DNA from 2 places in the Leucobacter luti genome. Region 2 is predicted to be linked to the other one. Evidence: predicted binding sites of a transcription regulator. Region 2 holds the regulator's gene; the other holds the start of a gene.
The links. Region 2 encodes LexA, which represses DNA repair genes until DNA is damaged. Its sites were predicted from a motif close to TCGAACANNTGTTCGA; they were not measured.

Region 1 (10,371 bases), 690 kb from region 2:
TCGGTGACGTCGACGTGATCGGCTTCTGTGTTCCCGCCACTGAGAAACTGGGGCCAGGCGATCGGTTCATCAACGACCGGCTCGAAGACTTCCCACGGGCCAAAAAAGTGGCGATCCTCACGAAAGTTGACGAGGCCTCGCAGAGCGAGATCATCGATCAGCTCACCAGGCTTGGTGAACTGCGGGAGTGGGATGCGGTCGTTCCGGTATCGGCGCTCACCAACGAACAACTCGACGTACTCTCCGATGTGCTGCTCGGCCTTATGCCGGTTTCCCCGCCGCTCTATGATTCCGAGGACACCACCGATGAGGGGGAGGACGACCGCATCGCAGAGTTGATCCGCGAGGCCGCCCTCGACGGCGTCCGGGACGAGTTGCCGCACTCGCTTGCGGCGACGGTGGACGATCGGGTCGAACGGGAGCCAACCGAGGACGGCACTCCCGGGCTGCTGGAGATCTACGCCTCACTCTATGTTGAGCGCGACAGCCAGAAAGGGATTGTGATCGGCAAGGGCGGCTCGCGGCTGCGTGACGTCGGCGAGCGCGCGCGGCACGAGATTGAAGCCCTCATTGGGCGGAGAGTCTTCCTCTCAATGCGTGTCAAGGTGCTGAAGGAATGGCAGCGCGATCCGAAGGCACTCGGTAGGCTCGGGTTCTAGCCGGTCCGGCTTCAGCGACCGCAGAGGGGAATCTCGTGGAATCAATTACTGATCAGGCTTCGATTACCGGTCTCATGCAGGACTACGGTCCAGCCGCCATCATTTGGTATGTCGTCGTGGCGATCGCGCTGTGGCGCGTGTTCTCGAAGGCGGGGTACCCGGGGATCCTTGCGATCATCCCGATCGTGAACATCTTCGTGCTCGTCAAAGTTGCTGGCTACTCTGCTTGGATGACACTGCTATACGTGATCCCGATCGTCGGGTTCATCTTCTCGATATTTGTGGCATTTCGGCTCGGGGATCGCTTTGCGAAGGGCGGGGTGTTCTCGTTCTTCTTGCTCTGGATCCTCTCACCGATCGGCTACCTGATTCTCGGTTTCGGTGGATCTCGCTACACGCCGCGTCGCTAGACGAAGCAATGAACGGGGCCGTGGTGCATGCACCACGGCCCCGTTTTGCGTGTAATGGGTATTCCGTCGGTGACGGAGTCTGCAGTGGAGACGCACCTAGATGATCACGAGGATCCCGACGCTGCTCAGTACGATGCCAGCGATGCTGAGGCCCCGAGAGCGCCCAGTTATTGTGGACCGCGTCAGTCCAAAGATGGAGAGTATGAGACCGGTGATTCCTGCAGCAAGGCCAAATATGAGGGGGAGAAACACGGACACGATGCCGACGACGAATCCGGCGACGCCGATCCCGTTCGACGCTGTGCCCCGGTACACGGGTCCGTAGCCCTGCTGGCCGGGATACGGCTGAGCCTGGTACTGCGGCTGGGCGTATTGCACTGCATACTCGGGCTGTAACGGTTGCTGGTACGCAGTCGCTTGGTGCGCTTGCTGCGCTTGCTGCGTGTTGGCTGCGACGTGTGCGGTCCATTGCCTGCCGTCCCAGTAGCGTGTGACGCCCTCGGGGTCCTGGTACCAGCCTGCTGCGGTGATCATGGGTGTGCCTGCCTTGGTGGTCGATTCAGAAACGGTGTTTCCCCCCAGCGTCAGCCTAGCGGCCGCCCGCAAATCCTCCGCCTCCACCGCCGCCTGCGAAGCCGCCTCCCGTTGACCCGCCTGAACTGCTGGCTGAGTATGTCGCGGCCGCCGAGATCGAGCTGGAGAACTGCGAGATGGAGGAATCGAGCCGATCGAATCCGCCAGCGGCGACTCCGGGATACCACAGGGGGAGGTAGCTTGGATCTTCGCGATATCGCGTTGCGAGCGCCTGAGCCCACTCGCGTTCCAGACCAAACAGCATGGCGTAGGGGAGCAGGCGTTCGTAGATCTGTATGACGTCGGTATTGCCCTCGCTCCGGCGCTCCGCGGTGCCCACTGACTGGAGCATGGTGATGCGGTCGGCCTCTGCCACGCGAATGAACTCACGGACGCCTCGGAGGACGTTGCGTGTGTCGGCACCGAGCGGAGTGAGGACGCGGTGAGGCAGCATCCCGATAAGCCCGAGGGCGCCGGCAATGAGGGCGAGGCCGATCGTGATGATAGGGGTGAGTGAAAGCCGGGTCGTGAATCCGAGCACGATGAAGACGATGAGCGTGGCAACGAGGGCGAGGCTGACCCAGCCCATTGCCACGCCGAGCGGGCTCCGCACTCGCTCGAAGTAGCCGCGATCAAGCGCTGCCTGCGAACCACTGGCTGCGAGACGCGTCATTGCATCGCTGAACTCGCTATCCTCCTTGGGGATCTCATACACCGTTCCTGGCTCCGCGTCGGGGAATAGCGCCGCGACGGTTTCTGCGTCGAGCACATCGTGAGTGCGCGTGGGGTCGAGCAGGCGCAGGGCGAGATCGGGATCCTTCTTCTTCGATCGTGCCGCGTCGTGCGCGCGTGGCTCCTCAATTCGCGTCACACCGAGCAGCGCAAGGTGTACGAGCTCTGCTGGTGGTGTGGGTTTTGGCGCCCCCGCGATCGGGCCAGCGATCAGCGGCGGAAGCTCGGCGGGGACGTCGTACTGCGCGATCACGGTGCGATTGCCGCGACGCTTGCGGTTCTGGGCGACGACGGCGGCGAGACCGACTCCGGACGCGGCAATGCCGGTGCCGCCGAGAATGAGCGGAAGCGTGTCAAGAGCGAAGTTTGGCAGTCTCGTTGAGGGTTGCACCACGGCTCCGGAGGTGAGCCCAATCGCGACGGTGAGACCCGCGTGGGGTGCGAGGGGAGCGGCGCGACGGTGATGCTGCCTGGGGCGTCCCCGGTCTCGAGTGTGCACTCGGTCTGCGCTTCGAACGCGCCGGCATAGCAGCGTTGTGCGCCGGTGAGCTGCGCAGCTAAGCGTGGCGAGAACGTCACCGACCCGGTCGCCGAGTCGATCGCTTGCGCGCGATTGAGGGGGACAAGGTCCCAGTAGAACTCGTCAGCCTGTTGGTCGTCACGGTGCAAGATCACGTCATCGAGCGTGTAGCTCAGCACGTAGGTCTGGCGTCCGTGGACGTAGTCGTCGGTTCCAGTGAGCACACCGACGAATGCCGAATCGGTCTCGTCATCGCTGCCGCGCTCGACTTCGAACGGGACGGCTGCACCGCGTGCGTCGGTGACGGTGATGTTGCGCGGATCCGTGCGAGCGCCGAGATAGTCCTGCGGGATCCGGCGGATGATCCCGCGATTTTGCTCAGTTTCAGGAAACTCCGCGACGATCGTCTCAGTGATGTTGGCGATCGCTCTGCCCTCATCGGTCACGTCGACGTCGACGTCCACATCCCAGCTGCTGTAGCGGAAATTCTCGACTGACGAATTGGAGTCTGTGCGGACTGCCCCCGCGTCCTGGGGCGCGGGAAGCGCAGTGGCAGCGGGTGCGCCTGTGAGCGTCAGAGCAAGCCCAGCTATGGCGGTGGCGAGGAGAACACGGAGTCGGCGCGGCGCGGTCATACCCCTAGCCTAGGAGGCGCGACGGGAAACGATCATGGTAGAGTGACCATATGCTGTTCGGCTCGCTTCTCCTTAGCTGCCGCGACGAGTCCTAAATCTCAGGCCTCCCTCGTCGCGGTGTTTGTGTTTGGCTGAGGAACGAGAACCTGATGAGAAAGACGAGTCAATGAAGAACACGCAGCAGCCCTCCGGTATGCCGATTCACCGCTACCGCCCGTTCCACGAGATCATTCCAGTGGACCTGCCTGATCGTACCTGGCCGACGAAGCGGATCACGACGGCACCACGGTGGTGCGCCGTAGATCTCCGAGACGGCAATCAGGCGCTTATTGATCCGATGAGCCCCGAGCGCAAGCGCATCATGTTCGATCTGCTCGTCAAGATGGGATACAAGGAGATCGAGGTCGGCTTCCCCTCAGCGAGCCAGACGGACTTCGATTTTGTACGTCACCTGATTGAAGATGGCGCGATCCCCGACGATGTCACGATTCAGGTCTTGACTCAGGCGCGCGAACACCTGATCACTCGCACCTACGAGTCACTCATCGGTGCGAAGCAAGCCATCGTGCACCTGTATAACTCCACCTCCATCCTGCAGCGAGACGTCGTGTTCCGCTCGGACCGTGAGGGCATCAAGCGCATTGCCGTCGAGGGTGCGAAGCTGTGCAAGGCCGCCGAAGCGATCTGTCCTGACGTTGACGTGTACTACGAGTATTCTCCTGAGTCGTACACCGGCACCGAGTTGGAATACGCTGCGGAAGTCTGCAACGCAGTGCTCGAGGTGTTCGAACCGACACCAGAGCGCAAGGTCATTATCAATCTCCCAGCCACGGTTGAGATGGCGACGCCAAACGTCTACGCCGATTCGATCGAGTGGATGGGGCGGCACCTGAACCACCGAGAGAACGTCATCATCTCGCTGCACCCGCACAATGACCGCGGCACTGGCGTAGCGGCAGCCGAGCTCGGCTATTTGGCGGGCGCAGACCGGATTGAGGGCTGCCTCTTCGGCAATGGCGAGCGCACCGGCAACGTGGACCTCGTCGCCTTGGGCATCAATATGTTCACGCAGGGCATCGACCCGCAGATCGACTTCTCCCGGCTTGATGAGGTACGCCGCACCGCTGAGTACTGCAACCAGCTCCGGGTGCCAGAGCGCAGCCCGTGGGCGGGGGACCTCGTCTATACGGCATTCTCGGGTTCGCACCAGGACGCTATCAAGAAGGGTTTCGAGCGCATGGCCGCGGATGCAGAAGCCGCGGGCAAGAGCGTCGATGACATTGAGTGGGCAGTGCCGTATCTCCCGGTCGACCCGAAGGACTTGGGTCGCTCCTACGAGGCGGTGATCCGAGTGAATTCCCAGTCAGGGAAGGGCGGTGTTGCGTACCTGCTGAAGACGGACCACAGCCTCGACCTGCCGCGTCGGTTGCAGATTGAGTTCAGCGCCGTGGTCCAGAACGTCACTGACAGTGAGGGCGGTGAGATGTCGAGTGACGCAATCTGGCGCATTTTCCAGGACGAATATCTGCCTGCCTCTTCGGAGGATGCAGCACGCTGGGGGCGCTACGAGATCTTCCGCACTGCGAGCACAAGCGCGGGAGACGGTGTGACCGAACTCGTCGTGGATTACCGCGAAGGCGACGAGCAGAAACAAGCGACAAGCCACGGCAACGGTCCAGTTGATGCGTTTATCAACGCGCTCAACGCCGACGGACACAGTGTCACCCTCTTCGACTACGTTGAGCACGCGATGAGCTCGGGCGGTGATGCTGTGGCGGCGGCATACGTAGATCTCGAAGTGGATGGGCAGCGGCTGTGGGGTGTGGGTGTTGATCCCGATACGAGCCGTGCGACGCTCAAGGCAATCATTTCCTCGGTCAATCGGGCCGTGCGCAACGCCGCACCGACCGAGGTCGCCGTCGCCGCTCACTGACGATCGCTGTGGGGATCCGTGCCGCGGAACCCCGAGAATGACTGGCCCGCCAACCGAGTATTCGTACTTTTGTTCGAATGATCGGTGTGGCGGGCTTCGTCGCCTCGTCGCGCATTCTAGGGTGGGCATGTGATTGCTTCGATTCGTGGACCGGTGCTCGCCTCAGGTGCGGGCTGGGCGGTCATTGGCCTGGGCGGACTCGGCATGCGCGTGGAGGTGCCGAGCGGTCGCGTGCCGCAGCCGCAGCCCGGCGAAGACCTCGCGCTGCTCACTTCGCTCGTGGTGCGTGAAGACTCGCTCACGCTCTTTGGCTTTCACTCGGAGGCCGAGCTTGAAGTGTTCGGTCATCTCATTGCGGTGTCGGGCGTCGGGCCGAGAAGCGCTCTCGGAGTGCTCTCCGCGTTGGCCCCCGCAGAAATCGCCGAAGCGGTGGCAAGCGAAGATGAAAAGCCGTTCCGCAAAGTATCGGGCATTGGGCCGAAGACCGCGAAGCTCATCGTGGTGTCGCTCGCCGGCAAGCTCGCAAGTCTTGATTTGGGCGAACCGTCCGTTGCCGGGCGTGGCCCAGCGGCCGCGAGTGTCGCTGACGCCGTGGCTGACGGGCTGGTGGGCCTTGGCTGGGGGCAGCTGACGCTCAGCTCGCTGTTGCCGATGCTCTGGACGCGGGTGCCCCGGAGTCCAACGCTGAGCTGCTGCGGGCTGCGCTCGCGCTGCTGCAGGCCGGTCGGCCCGGTTCACGCACGGCCGGTGGTGGCCGATGAGCGATGAGCTGTCGCCGCAGGCAACCACGTTTGAGCAGGGGTACGAGGGCGCGCTGCGCCCGGCAACACTGGCCGAGTTTGTTGGCCAGGCGAAGGTGCGAAGCCAGCTCGCGTTGCTCCTCAACGCGGCAACGATGCAACAACGCACCCCCGACCACATCCTGCTGGCTGGCCCGCCAGGGCTGGGTAAGACCACGCTTTCTATGATCGTTGCCACGGAGCTGGATAAGCCGCTGCATCAGACGTCCGGACCCGCGATCCAGCACGCGGGGGATCTCGCGGCTGTGCTATCCGCTCTGACCCCGGGCGAGGTGCTGTTCATAGACGAGATTCATCGCATGGCTCGAAGCGCCGAGGAAATGCTCTATCTCGCGATGGAAGACTTCAAAGTCGACATCATGGTGGGCAAGGGAGCGGGTGCGACCTCAGTGCCGCTGGAGCTCTCCCCATTTACGCTCGTCGGCGCAACAACGCGCTCGGGGCTCCTGCCGAATCCGCTTCGCGACCGCTTCGGGTTTACGGCTCACCTCGAGTTCTACGCAACTGACGAGCTCGTGAGTGTGGTCCGCCGCGCCGCAGGTCTGCTCGGCTTTGGGCTGTCCGAGCAGGGTATCGAGGAGATCGCTGGGCGCTCACGCGGGACCCCGCGCATCGCGAACCGCTTGCTCCGCCGGGTGCGAGACTTCAGTCTCGTGCACGATACTCCGGGGGATACTGCGACGGTCCAGGCGGCGCTCGCCCTGTATGACGTGGACGAGCACGGGCTTGATCGGCTCGACCGTGAGGTGCTGCGGGCCGTTGTGGAACGCTTCGGTGGTGGCCCCGTCGGGCTCTCGACGTTGGCTGTTTCTGTCGGTGAAGAAGCGGAGACAATCGAAGCGGTGGTTGAGCCGTTTCTTGTTCGTACCGGGCTCCTCACCCGCACCCCGCGCGGACGCGTCGCCACCAGACTCGGCTGGGAGCACATCGGCGCAGTACCGCCAGGAGCTCCTCTGGCACCGGCGTAGCGCCTCTCGCTGCCGAACTGAGTGTGTTTCGGCACTGAATTGTGTGGGAGATCGCAGTGTCAGCACGCTAGAATCGACAGAATTGTGCCTTCTGCATCCGCACGTGCACGCCCACCGAAAGGACCATCGTGGCAATCGACCCGATTACACTCCTGATGTTTGCGCTAATTGCGCTGCTGATCTTCTTCATGTTCCGCAACGGTAAGAAGCGCCAGGCGGCCATGCAGGAGCTGCAGAGCGGTTTGCGTCCAGGAGCTGAGGTCATGCTTCAGTCCGGAATCTTCGGCACGATCGACTCGGTTGACGAGGAAGACAACAAGGTCACGGTGCGCAGTGGCACCAGCACCTTCGTCGTGCACCGCAACGCAATCTCCCAGATCGTTGCTCCTGTTGACGCGCCGGCTGATGTGGCCGCTGCCGACCTTGCTCCTGACGACGATCCTGCATTTGGCGAGCGTCTTGCAAACGGCAACGTTGATGCAGGCGTGGCTGATGCCTCGGATGACGTGAAGAACGCGTCTGACGAGACCATCGATCGCGCAGCAAATGAGTCCGATATCGAGCGTCCTGACGCCGATAACCAGGGTGGCGAGCAGACGCCGAAGGCCTAGCTCGCCTTGCCGCGGCTTCGCCCGCGGCACCACCTTTGTACCCTGAGAGAAAGCAGTCAGTCTTGGCGTCCACACCAAACGTGCGGAGAGCGCGTCGCTCACTCGTGTTCCTTTTGGTCCTGATCGTTGGGCTCGCGGGCCTGATCACCTATGGTGTGTTCCGCAGCGATGCGACGTGGACCCCCAAGCTTGCACTTGATCTTCAGGGTGGAACGCAGATTCTGCTCGCTGCCGAGCAGACCGATGGTCAAGCCGTCGGTGGCGAGCAGCTGCAGCAGGCAGTGTCAATTATTCGTCAGCGTGTTGACGCGGCGGGTGTCTCCGAAGCGGAGATCACCACGCAGGGGAGTCAGCACATTTCGGTGTCGATTCCCGGCAAGGCCGACGAGGCGACGCTGCAGCGGATCGAAGCGTCAGCGAAGCTCGACTTCCGTCCCGTCCTCGCAACGGGCATCGGTGTTGACATGTCCCAGCTTGCCGCAACCACCGCAACGGGCGAGGATGGCACGCAGACGGACGAGGAGAAGGCCGCTGCTGAGCAGGCGAAGGCCGACAAAGCCGCTGCTGAGAAGATCGTGTTTGGCGACGCCGAGGATCTCTACCCGGACCCGCTTCCTGAGGGCGCGGGTGACGATGCGTGGCTGACTCCTGCGCTGCAAGCGAAGTACGACGCGTTCACCTGTGACATGGAAGCTGAGCTCAACGGCACGAACGCGCCGGCAGATCGACCACTCATCACGTGTGACGACACCGGTGCGGCTAAGTTCCTCCTGGGCCCGGTTGAGCTCAGCGGTGATGTCATCACCGATGCGACCGCTGGGATGGAAACGACGCAGACCGGTGCGACCACCGGAAGCTGGAACGTGCAGATCATCATGAACAAGAAGGGGGCTGAGACCTTCGGGAAGATCAGCACCCGGCTTTACGGGGCAGAGTCACCGAAGGATCAGTTTGCGTTCGTGCTCGATGGTCGCGTGCTGTCTGCGCCGGCGATGCAGGGACAGATCCTTGACGGCCGGCCTTCGATCAGCGGCAGCTTTACTCAGGAGAGCTCGCAGGCGCTCGCGGACCAGCTCAAGTTCGGTGCCTTGCCGATTGACTTCACCGTGCAGAGCCAGGAAGACATTTCGGCAACGCTCGGCACCAGCCAGCTCGGCGCGGGTCTGCTCGCAGGCCTGATCGGCTTGCTGCTCGTCGTCGTATACTCGCTCTTCCAGTACCGAGCACTGGGGTCGCTCACGATTGCTTCGCTCGTGATTGCAGGTGTGCTCACCTATCTCCTCCTCACCTTCTTCTCATGGCGTCAGGGATACCGACTTTCGCTCGCCGGCGTCGCCGGTATTATCGTCGCCGTCGGGTTCACAGCCGACTCCTTCATCGTCTACTTCGAACGTATTCGAGACGCACTGCGCGACGGTTTCACCATCGAGAGCGCGGTTGAGCACGGCTGGAAGAAGGCGTTCCGCACGGTGCTCGCATCAGACGGCGTGAACTTCCTGGCAGCGGTGATCCTGTTCATCCTCGCCGTCGGGAACGTCAAGGGATTCGCGTTCACGCTGGGTCTCACCACGCTGGTGGACGTCGCGGTGGTCGCCCTCTTCACACACCCGATGATGACGCTGCTTGCACGGACTCGCTTCTATCAGAGCGGTCACTCGTTCTCTGGCCTGGACCCACGGAAGCTCGGTGCGGTCTATCGAGGCCGCGCACAGTTCCGTGAGCCTGTCGTCGCGAGCAAGGGCGCGGGGAAAAAGGTCGCGCGCAGCCAAAAGGAAGCAGAACGTCGGCAGACCATTGCGGAGCGGAAAGCGGCTGAATCCGCTGGCGCTACCGCTGGAAAGGAGAGCTAGAAATGGCTCGCTCATTCGCCGAGTTCGGCAACGCGCTTTACACCGGTGAGAAGTCGATCGACTTCATTGGCCGGCGCAAGACCTGGTACGCGATCTCAATCGTGCTCATCATCCTCTCCATTGTTGGGCCAATGATGCGCGGAGGGTTCACCTTCGGGATCGAGTTCACCGGGGGAAGCCAGTTTCAGGTTCACCTCGCAGACGGGCAGGATCGTGACCCAGCGATCGCCGAGCAGGCGGTTGCCAAGGTGCTCCCTTCGAGTGCTCCACGCGTCACACTGCTGGGACCGACAGACGTTCGTGTGCAGACCGAGGCGCTCAAAGAAGCTGAGAACCTCGACGTTACCGAGGCCCTCGCACAGGCGTATGACGTGAGCGACGCTGAAGTCACGTATTCGTTCATTGGCCCGACTTGGGGTCAGGACATCACACGCCAGGCCTTCATCGCGCTCATCGTGTTCATCGTCTTCGCTGCAGTCGTGATGATGTTGTACTTCAGAACCTGGAAGATGTCGCTTGCGGCGATCGTCGCGCTGCTCCACGACCTCATCATCACCGCAGGCATCTACGGGATTTCTGGGTTCGAGATTACGCCCGCCGCGATGATTGGCTTCCTCACCATCCTGGGCTACTCGCTTTATGACACCGTTGTGGTGTTCGATAAGATCCGTGAGAATACA
Region 2 (10,371 bases):
CCGGCGGAGTCGACAGCGCCGCCGGGCACCAGGCTCTCTGGCACACCCGTCGTGCGAGGTGCGTCGCCGGTGGACGGCAGTTTCTTGATCGCCATGGTGCGCGTGCGCCTGGTGCTTGTGCCGGCTAGGAGTGCGCCCGTGCGGGGCGGCCAGCGATGTCGAGGGCCGCAGGCAGAGAAAATGCCCCGTCGTAGAGGGCCTTGCCGATGATTGCGCCTTCGACGCCGAGCGGCACGAGCGCACGCAGCGCGACGAGATCGTCGAGGCTCGAGATACCGCCGGACGCCACGACGGGGCGGTCAGTGCGGAGCGCGACCTGGCGCAACAGTTCGACGTTCGGGCCACCCATCATGCCGTCTTTTGTCACGTCGGTCACCACATAGCGCGAGCAGTTCGCGTCTTCCAGCCGATCCAGCACGTCCCAAAGGTTGCCGCCGTCTTCGGTCCAGCCGCGGGCTGCGAGCGTCTCGCCCCGCACATCAAGGCCGACCGCGATCTGATCGCCGAAGCGTGCGATCACGGAGCGCGTCCACTCAGGGTTCTCGAGCGCTGCGGTGCCGAGGTTCACCCGCCGTGCACCCATCTCAAGCGCAGCTTCGAGACTCGCGTCGTCCCGGATCCCGCCCGAGAACTCGATGTCGATGGCATTGCCAGCGCGCTTCACGATCTTGCGCGCCACAGCAACGTTGCTGCCGCGCCCGAAGGCCGCGTCGAGGTCGACGAGATGGATCCACTCCGCACCCTGGTCGATCCAGTCCATGGCGGCGTCCACCGGACTGCCATAGTTCGTCTCGGTTCCTGCTTCGCCCTGCGTGAGCCGCACGGCTTTCCCGTCGACCATGTCGATCGCCGGCAGCAGTTGCAGTTTCGGGCCCTCAGCGAACTCGCTCATGTGTGGTGTGCTCCTCGTGCGTGTGAAAAGTGTGGGTCTGGTGAAATCGTGGTGCGCAGGGGGTCAGAACGTGGCGATCCAGTTGCGCAACAACTGAATCCCGGCCTCGCCCGACTTCTCCGGGTGGAACTGGGTCGCACTGAGCGGGCCATTTTCCACTGCCGCGACAAAGCGTTCGCCGTGCTCTGCCCAGGTTACGCGCGGACGCGTCGAGGGGGTGCGGCCCTCAATCGTCCACTCCGTGGCCGCGTTCGAGTGCACGAAGTAGAAGCGTTCGTCCGCGACGCCAGCGAAGAGGCGGGAATCTTCCGGCGCTGTGACGGTGTTCCAGCCCATGTGCGGCAGCACGGGGGCGTCGAGCTCCCGCACGGTGCCTGGCCACTGATCGAGCCCTTCGGTCTCGACACCGCGCTCGACTCCGCGCGCAAACATCACCTGCAGGCCGACGCAGATGCCGAGCACCGCGCGGCCGCCAGCGAGCCGGCGGTCAATGAGTTCATCACCCCGGACGTCGCGCAACTGCTGCATGACGGCGTCGAACGCGCCGACGCCAGGTACCAGCAGGCCATCAGCGGCCTGGACTGCACGTGGATCCCTCGTGAGTTCGACCTCGGCACCCGCCGCAGCCAGCGCTTTGACAGCCGAGTGGACGTTGCCCGAACCGTAGTCGAGGACGGCGACCCGTGGGGCGGCTGCGGTCACAGTGCGCCCTTGGTGGAGGGCACACCGGTGACCAGCGGGTCGAGTGCCTTCGCCTGCCGAAACGCCCTCGCGAACGCTTTGAACTCCGCCTCGGCGATGTGGTGCGGGTCCCGTCCCTCAATCAGTTTCAGGTGCACGGTGAGGCGCGCGTTCAGCGTCAGCGCCTCGAAAAAGTGGCGCACCATCGAGCCGGTGAAGTGACCGCCGATGAGGTGAAACTCGAAGCCTGCGGGCTCGCCGGAGTGCACGAGGTACGGACGTCCCGAAATGTCGACAACAGCCTGAGCCAGCGCCTCGTCGAGAGGCACGAGCGCGTCACCGTAGCGCGAGATGCCCCGCTTGTCTCCGAGCGCCTCAAGCAGCGCCTGGCCGAGCAAGATCCCCGTGTCCTCGACGGTGTGGTGCACATCGATCTCAATATCGCCCTGCGCACGCACGGTGAGGTCGGTCAGCGAGTGCCGCGCGAATGCGGTGAGCATATGGTCGAAGAACGGGACGCCAGTCTGGATGTCAGAGGCGCCGGTCCCGTCGAGGTCGAGGCTCAGGCTGATCTGCGACTCGCTCGTGGAACGCTCGAGTGAGACGGTGCGTGTGGCTGCAGTCATGCGGCCCAGTCTAGCCAAGTTCGGCGAGCGCCTGCGCTCTACGTGCGCGGCCCCTGCGTGCGAAGAATACCGTCAGCCAGGTGCCAGCCAATGCAACAAAGAGCACAGCGACGGCCCAGTCGGGAACTCCGTTGGCGAATTGCATGACGCCCGCCTCAAGCCTGGCCTGATCCGTCGCGCCGAGCACCCCACCGAGCGATGTGGTGCCCTGAGTGACGAGGAGCAGCACGCCGATGCCGACCGTGATGATGCCACCGACGATATTGGTCCAGGTGTTGCGCCACCGCCCGATCACGAGCTCGCGGGGGCGCACGAGCTTCCGCACGGCAGGCAGCCGTTCCCAGAGGAGGGCGAGCAGCAGGAGCGGCACCGTCATTCCAGCGGCAAACACGAGCAGGATCAGCCCACCCAGGAGTGCGTTGCCACCGAACGCGGCGAATGCAAGAGCGGCTCCAAGCATGGGGCCGGCACAGACGCCCGCAAGTCCGTACACCGTGCCGAGCGCAAAGACAGACGCGATCGAGGCGCTCTCGGCGCCGCGCTGCTGGATCACGCCAGGCAGGCGGATCCCGAGCAGCATGGCGGCTCCGAGCAGGATCACGAGCACTGAAGCGACGGTGACAAGAGTGAAGCGGTTCTGGTTCACCCATGCACCGAGCGTCCCAGCGAGCAGGCCAAGCGGCACGAGTGCGGTGGCAAGGCCGAGGAAGAAGACCCCCGTGCGGGCAAGCAGCGCGCCGGGGCTGGAGAAGGCGTAGGCGAAGAATGCCGGGAGCAGCATCACCGAGCAGGGGCTCAGCAGAGTGAGGACTCCGCCGAGGAAGGCGCCGAGGAGACTGAGGCTCACAGTGGGGCTTACTGCTTGGCCGCGGCCAAGGCCTCGTCGAGCATCGTGCGGAAGGCCTCGACCGGCTGCGCGCCGCTCATAGCTTTGCCGTCCGCCACGAAGAATGGCACGCCGCTCACTCCAAGCTGCTGGGCCTGCGTAGTGCTCTGCTCGACGGCCGCGCGGAGATCAGCGCGTTCCATGTCGGTGGCAAAGAGCGCGAGGTCAGGGACGCCAGCGGTCTTCGCGAATGCACGCAGTTCGTCCGGAGTGAGCTCGGGGTGCCCGCTCTCGGGGGCCGCATCGTAGACGGCCTTCAGGAATTCGAAGTAGTGGCCCTGTTCCCCGGCGGCGCGCGCTGCGGCCGCCGCACGAGTGGATTCCTCGCCGAAGTAGGCAACGTCATGGATTTCGAGCCGAACCTTGCCGGTCTCGACGTACTCCTCGATGAGCACTGGGAGGGTGTCACGCGAGTACACGGCGCAGAAGGGGCAACGGAAGTCGGTCCACTCGCTCAGCACCACGGGAGCGTCGAGCGCGCCGAGCGCCATCGTGTCGCCGTCGATGCGGCGCTCAACCGTTGCAGCGGGAGTGCCGGTGCTGCCGTCACCGCTCTGTGGGCGTGCTTCGCCGGCCGCAGTGGTGGCATCCTTCGTGCCGTTCGCGTCCCCGCGCACGAGCTGCACACCGCCGAAGACCAGGCCCGCGACTGCGAGGGCGGCAAGGACGACGTTGAGTGTGCGGGAGCGCCGCAGTGAGCGCTCGAGTTCGTGGCGGGGCAGAGTCTCCGGGGCGTGAGGCATACCTCCCAGGCTAGCTGGGGCCCTGGCGCGGCCTCTCCGCTGGTTCACAGAATGCGGAGCCCGACGGGTGCGCAGCTACGTTTGGCGGCCGCAGGCGCGACGGTGCTCAAGCGTTTCTGGCACCGCCGGCCCCGAGCGCCGCAATCGCAGCAATCACGGCGTCGGTTTCAGCTGCGGTGCCCGCGGTGATCCGGAGATGACCGTCGATGCTGAGGTTGCGGATCAAGATGCCTTCCGCCCGGAGCGCCGCGAAGGTGGCCGCTGGATCGGCGAAGCCACCGACGAGCAGGAAGTTCGCGCCCGAGGGGTGCACTGCGTACCCCAGTTCCGTGAGCGCTGCGCCGAGGCGGTCTCGCTGCATCCGAATATCCGCGACCGCACGAAGCATCGCGTCTGCGTGGCGGAGCGCGGCAGTGGCAGCCGCCTGGGTGAGCGCGGAGAGGTGGTACGGAAGTCGGACGAGACGCAGCGCGTCGATGACCGCGGGATCGGCAGCCAAATAGCCGAGCCGAACACCGGCGAAGGCGAAGGCCTTGCTCATCGTGCGAGACACGAGGAGGCGATGCCGCCCGGGCAGGAGGGTCACCGCGCTCTCGTGTTCTGTGTCGAATTCTTGGTATGCCTCGTCGACGATGAGGATGCCGTCGAACGCGTCATACGCCGCGAGAATGACCTCGCGGTCGAGAGGCGTGCCGGTGGGGTTGTTTGGTCCACAGAGGATCACGATGTCCGGCTGGTGCTCTGCCAGCGCCGCCACCACGAGCTCGGGGGTGAGCGCGTAGTCACTTGGGCGCGGAACGTCGATCCAGGTGGTATCTGTGCCGGAGGCGAGCAGGGGGTACATCGAGTAGGTGGGCGTGAAACTGAGGAGCGATCGGCCTGGCCCGCCGAAGGCCTGCAGGATCTGCTGCAGCACCTCGTTGGAGCCGTTCGCAGCCCAGAGTTGCGCTGGGGTGAGCCCGTGGCCGAGGTAGCCGGCGAGCGCTGCCCGGAGTTCATCAAACTCGCGATCTGGGTAGCGGTTGACGCTCCGGACCGCAGTAGCGAGAGACGCGACGATGTCCGCGACGACTTCGTCGGGGATCGGATGCGTGTTCTCGTTGACGTTGAGGCTGACGGGCACCATATCTTGCGGGGCACCGTACGGCTGCTTCCCGACAAGGTTTGCGCGGAGTGGGAGGTCGCTCAAGCTGGTCACCCCTCCAGTCTATGGGAGGCAGTCCCCCACTGACAGGCCGGGGCCTGAGTCTGACAGTCACACGCTCCGAGCTGCGAGCTGCGAGCTGCGAGCTGCGAGCCGCGCACTACAGGCCGTGAGCTGCGAGCCGTGCACTACAGGCCGTGAGCTGAGAGCCGAGAGCCGTAAGCCGGCAGTCACGGGCCAACAGATGAGGGTGGAGAGCCGAGAGGTGCGAGGCGGGCGTGATGCGCCAGCATCGGGCGGCTGAAGCCGCTGGCTTCAAGATCTGAGCTCGCTATTCAGGGCGAAGGCTCAAGCCGCAGGCTCGGGGGGGGGGCGAAAGCTTAGGCTGCATGCGCGGGGGCGAAGACTCAAGCCACAGGCTCGGGTGAACGGGAGAGGGAAAGGAACAATCGAGTTCTTCGGCTCCGACGACTCCGACACTCATATTCAAGACGATTCCGACACTCATGTTCAGGACGACACTCGCGTTCAGCGAGTCCTATTGCGCAAGTCGCGCAGCCCAGCTCAGAAGAGAGAGCTTCTCACAGGCCGAGGTCTGCCGCAGACACCACGGCCGGGCTATCCGAGAAGCGCAGCGGCACCGCAAGGGGCTGACCCGCTTCGACACCGGAACCGTCGAGCTGGTTCAACTGCACGATCTCCGCAACGAGGTCGCGCGGGTCCGCGCCCGCATCGAGCTCAGTGGCGACTGACCAGAGCGAAGCGCCCGGCTGAACCACGACGTAGTGGAACTGCTGCCCCCCGCCCTGTGCATCGCTTGCGAGCGCCTGCGGCGCACCGAGGGTTGCCACAAAGGCGAGGACTCCAGCGGTGAAGACTGTGGCGAGGGCACCCAAGACGACGCGACCACGCCGGGTCAGGCGCAGCCGGGTGCGGGACTCAATCGGCTGTACTGCCTGAATCGCTACGGCACTCATGGTGACTTCCTTTCTTCGTGACGCTCGCGAATACCAGATCCGTGCGAACATCTGTTTCGAATATATCTTCGATAGATCGAAACCGCAACCGCGAGTTCGAATCTATGTTTCGATCTTTTCCGCGACACTCGAACACATGTTTGCCGGCGTTCGAACGTTGCGACTAGGGTTTCGAGCAACGCGATCACTGAATCAGGTACCACTGACATTCGCTGACCCCAGCCCCACACCAGGCCTCCCGAGGCGGAAAGGACAGCGATGAGCGATGCAGCCACGCCGAACTCCATGAAGCCACTGACCGAGAAGCAGCAGGCAATTCTCGAGTTCATCGGGCGCTCAGTTGAATCTCGCGGGTACCCGCCAAGCATGCGCGAAATTGGCGATGCCGTTGGCCTGTCGTCACTCTCGAGCGTCACCCACCAGCTCAGCCGGCTGGAACTCGGCGGATACATTCGTCGCGACCCGAATCGGCCGCGCGCACTCGAGATCCTGGTTGAGCTCGCCTCCACAAGCAGTGCGATTGCCGATGCTGGTGCGCACCAGCCACAGGAGACCGCCTTTGTGCCGCTCGTTGGCCAAATCGCGGCGGGTGTCCCCATTACGGCAGATCAGCAAGTTGAAGAAGTTGTCCCACTTCCCCGCCAGCTCGTTGGTGACGGCCAGCTCTTCATGCTCAAGGTCGTGGGCGAGTCCATGATCGACGCGGCAATCTGCCACGACGACTTTGTGGTCGTTCGACAGCAGCGCGAAGCAGAAAACGGCGACATCGTTGCGGCGATGCTGGACGGCGAGGCTACTGTCAAGGTATTCCGGCGCCGTGACGGCCATACCTGGCTCCTTCCCCGCAACAGCGCATTTGAACCAATCCTCGGCGACCACGCCGAGGTACTCGGTCGCGTCGTGGCTGTCTTCCGCTCGGTGAAATAGAACCCAGCACGCTCCTCTACAGCACTCTGGCCCCGGACACCACCGTCCGGGGCCAGAGTGCTGTGCGCGCTCACGCGCCAACCGCCTTTCCACACCACACCCCTGGCGCAACCTGAGCACCTGGCGGAGCCCGAGCATCGACCGCCATGCGCAAACGAAGTGGAGTTCGCGCAGGAGATTCGACCTCACGCAGGATCCTTTTGTCGAATTCGGGCCGAAAGAACTCGAATTTCCTGCGCGAACTCGGCCCCCTCCCACATCATCGACAAGCACCTCACACGCACCCAATTTGCTTTGTTGCACCGAGTCTATTTAAGATGACGGCATGAGCTCCCCCCATCTCCTCATGGCTGCTTCACCCGCGCAGCGCCCCCGTGTTGCCTCGCCAAGATTCGACATTGCAGGCCTCGCGCCGCAGTTCATCGACTACGAACACGGGCTCTCGCTCCAGCGCGAGGCTGCGGACCGCGTCCGCAGTGGAGCGGACCGAGGCACCGTGTTCCTCCTCGAGCATCCTCCGGTCTACACTGCCGGACGCCGCTCTCTCCCCGAGGAGTATCCAACAGACGGCACCCCGGTCGTAGCGGTGAATCGCGGCGGCAAGGTCACCTGGCACGGGCCCGGCCAGCTCGTCGTGTACCCGGTGATTCGGCTCGCGGATCGAGTCGGCGTTGTCGACTTCGTGCGGGCACTTGAGGGGGTCCTCATTGACGTCGCGGCGCAGTTCGGAGTCTCCGGCTTCCGCGTCCCAGGCAGATCCGGCGTCTGGGCGGCAGCTCAAGACAGCTCAGCACCCTCAGCACCCCCGGCTCCCCCTGTCGCCTCGGACCAGCCCGACGCCCCGCACCCTGGAGCCGCCCAGAACTCAGCGCACGCCCAGAACCCAGCGCACGCCCGGGACGGAGCGCACGGCCGAGACGGAGCGCACGCTGAAGACCCGGGGCACACGCAACGCCCAGCGCACGCTCAAAGCCCAGCGCACCCGCCCCAGAGCGCGAGCGATTCCCGCCACCTGCCACACGCGCCCGCCAAGTTCGCTCAGATCGGCCTGCATACAGCCGACGGAATCGTCACTCACGGCATCGCTCTCAACTGCAGCAATGACCTCACCCCGTTCGATTCGTTCGTGCCTTGCGGCATTTCGGACGCCGGGGTGACCTCGCTCAGCGCGCTCGCCGGCCGCACGATCTCTCCCGCTGAGGCCGCCCCGATTCTGCAGGCACGACTCGCCACGACACTTCTGGAGGTGGTGGCGTGAGCGCCCAAATGCTGCCCTCAACGGGCACTCGGCCAGAACCCGAGGGGCGCAAACTGCTCCGGATCGAAGCCCGCAACGCAGAGACGCCGATCGAACGGAAGCCACCCTGGATCAAGACTCGTGCACGATTTGGGCCGGAGTATCAGGAGGTGCGATCGCTCGTGCAAGCGGGCGGGCTCCACACCGTGTGCCAGGAGGCTGGCTGCCCGAATATCTCGGAGTGCTGGGAGGATCGCGAAGCCACCTTCCTCATCGGCGGCTCGATCTGTACGCGCCGCTGCGATTTCTGCATGATCAGCTCAGGAAAGCCGCTCGCACTTGATCGTGACGAGCCACGCCGTGTCGCCGAGTCTGTGCGCACCATGGGGCTCCGCTACGCCACAATCACGGGCGTCACGCGCGACGATCTCCCAGACACGGGTGCCTGGCTCTATGCCGAGACAATCCGGCAGATCCACGCGCTCAATCCAGGCTCGGGAGTCGAAGTGCTTGCGGATGACCTCGGCGGACGGCCCGAGGATCTGGAGCAGGTGTTCGATGCCGCACCGCAGGTGTTCGCGCACAACATCGAAACGGTGCCACGAATCTTCAAGCGGATCCGGCCCGGCTTTCGCTACGAACGCTCGCTCGGGGTGATCAGCCTCGCCCATGCAGCCGGCATGGTCACCAAGTCAAACCTGATCCTGGGCATGGGCGAGACCAGGGCCGAGATTACTGACACTATGCAGGAGCTCCACGACGCAGGGTGCGACATCCTTACGCTCACCCAGTATCTTCGCCCGTCACAGTTGCACCACCCCATCGATCGCTGGGTGCGCCCCGAGGAGTTCGTCGAGCTGAAGGCCGAGGCCGATGCAATCGGCTTCGCCGGCGTGCTCGCCGGCCCGCTCGTACGCTCGTCGTATCGGGCCGGCAGGCTCTGGGCTGCCACCATGGCAAAGCAGGGCAGGCCGGTGCCGGAGGCTCTCACACACCTGTCAGAGCGCGCAGCGACCGAGTTCCCGCAAGCCGTGTAGCGCTGTCGCTACCCCACCGGATCAGGGGTCAGGAGGTGGAGTTCACGCAGCACTGCAAGCACGCGCTCGTGCCGGTTAAAGGTGTACAGGTGCACGGACGGGGCGCCGCCGGCGAGCAACTGGCGCGCCAGTTCGACCGTGTGCTCCACGCCGAGTTCTGGTGCGTATCCACCGGCAGCTTCCATCTCGCGCGTCAACTCTTCCGGCGCCTGCCTTCCCGCGAGCTCGGCCACTTTGCGCAGCTGTGCACTCGTCGAGACGGGCATCAGACCAGGCAACACGGGGATCCGGAGTCCGGCGCGCTGAGCGTCACTCACAAACGAGAGATACTCTTCCGCACGGAAAAACAATTGCGTGATCGCGAACTGTGCTCCAGCTTCCTGTTTCGCGATCAGCCAGTCGATGTCTTCCGCGCGGGATCGAGCCAGCGGGTGGCCGTTCGGGTACGCGGCAACCGCAGTGCGTCCGACGCTTGTCAGCGCGGGGCGCTCGGCGCGGGCCTCGGCCACGAGCTCAACCAGTTCGAGCGAGCTGAGCGATCCAGCAACTGCGGGATCCGCCTCCGTCAGTCCTCGCGGTGGGTCCCCGCGCAGCGCGAGGAAATCGTGGACCCCGGCATCCATGATGCTGTGGATCGCAGCGCGCACAGTCGCTCGATCCTCACCCACTGTGGTGAGGTGCGCGAGCGGAAGCGCGTCCGTGTGATCTCGCAGGTACTTCAGGAGGTCGACTGAAGCATCACGGTTAGAACCGTTGGCACCATAGGTTACCGAGATGAAGTCCGGGCCGGCCGCCGAGAGGTGCTGCACGGCGTGGCCGAGTGCGAGCGCGGCAGCACCGCTTCGCGCAGGGAACACCTCGAACGAGAATCTGGCGCGCGTCGGCGCACTGCCGGTGAGCAGCGGGGAGGTCATGCAGCACCTCCTGCCGGGTGTGGGGCGGTCCCGGATCCGGGCACCGAATCCTCGGCAGCCACAGAGCCAGCCGCCGGACCCTGGTGCGGCGTCGCAGCGCGAGGCACCGCTTGTCCTGTCGCTCCATAGCCAGCATAGGAGAGCGGCTCTGCTGCGGCAGCGCCAGCAAGTTCGGTCGACGCGAGCGCAGTGCCGCGCACGCGCGCAGCGATCTTCGCAAACGCAACATCTCTGGCGAAGTCGGGCGACCCGTGCCGCGGCTTCTCATCGATCAGGTAGGGAGAGAACCCGCAATCGTCGGTCGACC

Region 1: the regulator LexA is predicted to act here: its motif matches at 5,524-5,539, upstream of ruvA (Holliday junction branch migration protein RuvA).

What each region holds. Positions count from the first base shown of each region.
Region 1 covers NZ_CP080492.1:165,063-175,433, forward strand. Annotated here, with positions in the region: gene era (GTPase Era) at 1-659, shown strand, start outside; gene K1X41_RS00775 (DUF5684 domain-containing protein) at 695-1,069, shown strand; gene K1X41_RS00780 (DUF2510 domain-containing protein) at 1,166-1,603, opposite strand; gene K1X41_RS00785 (DUF2207 family protein) at 1,659-2,627, opposite strand; gene K1X41_RS16060 (DUF2207 domain-containing protein) at 2,624-3,529, opposite strand; gene leuA (2-isopropylmalate synthase) at 3,696-5,462, shown strand; gene ruvA (Holliday junction branch migration protein RuvA) at 5,592-6,230, shown strand; gene ruvB (Holliday junction branch migration DNA helicase RuvB) at 6,220-7,230, shown strand; gene yajC (preprotein translocase subunit YajC) at 7,359-7,841, shown strand; gene secD (protein translocase subunit SecD) at 7,904-9,691, shown strand; gene secF (protein translocase subunit SecF) at 9,694-10,371, shown strand, end outside.
Region 2 covers NZ_CP080492.1:851,543-861,913, forward strand. Annotated here, with positions in the region: gene K1X41_RS03845 (SseB family protein) at 1-95, opposite strand, end outside; gene priA (bifunctional 1-(5-phosphoribosyl)-5-((5-phosphoribosylamino)methylideneamino)imidazole-4-carboxamide isomerase/phosphoribosylanthranilate isomerase PriA) at 125-892, opposite strand; gene hisH (imidazole glycerol phosphate synthase subunit HisH) at 956-1,594, opposite strand; gene hisB (imidazoleglycerol-phosphate dehydratase HisB) at 1,591-2,199, opposite strand; gene K1X41_RS03865 (cytochrome c biogenesis CcdA family protein) at 2,210-3,046, opposite strand; gene K1X41_RS03870 (DsbA family protein) at 3,055-3,828, opposite strand; gene K1X41_RS03875 (histidinol-phosphate transaminase) at 3,935-5,026, opposite strand; gene K1X41_RS03880 (LysM peptidoglycan-binding domain-containing protein) at 5,554-5,949, opposite strand; gene lexA (transcriptional repressor LexA) at 6,208-6,876, shown strand; gene lipB (lipoyl(octanoyl) transferase LipB) at 7,202-8,134, shown strand; gene lipA (lipoyl synthase) at 8,143-9,150, shown strand; gene K1X41_RS03900 (methylenetetrahydrofolate reductase) at 9,159-10,064, opposite strand; gene K1X41_RS15360 (hypothetical protein) at 10,061-10,371, opposite strand, start outside.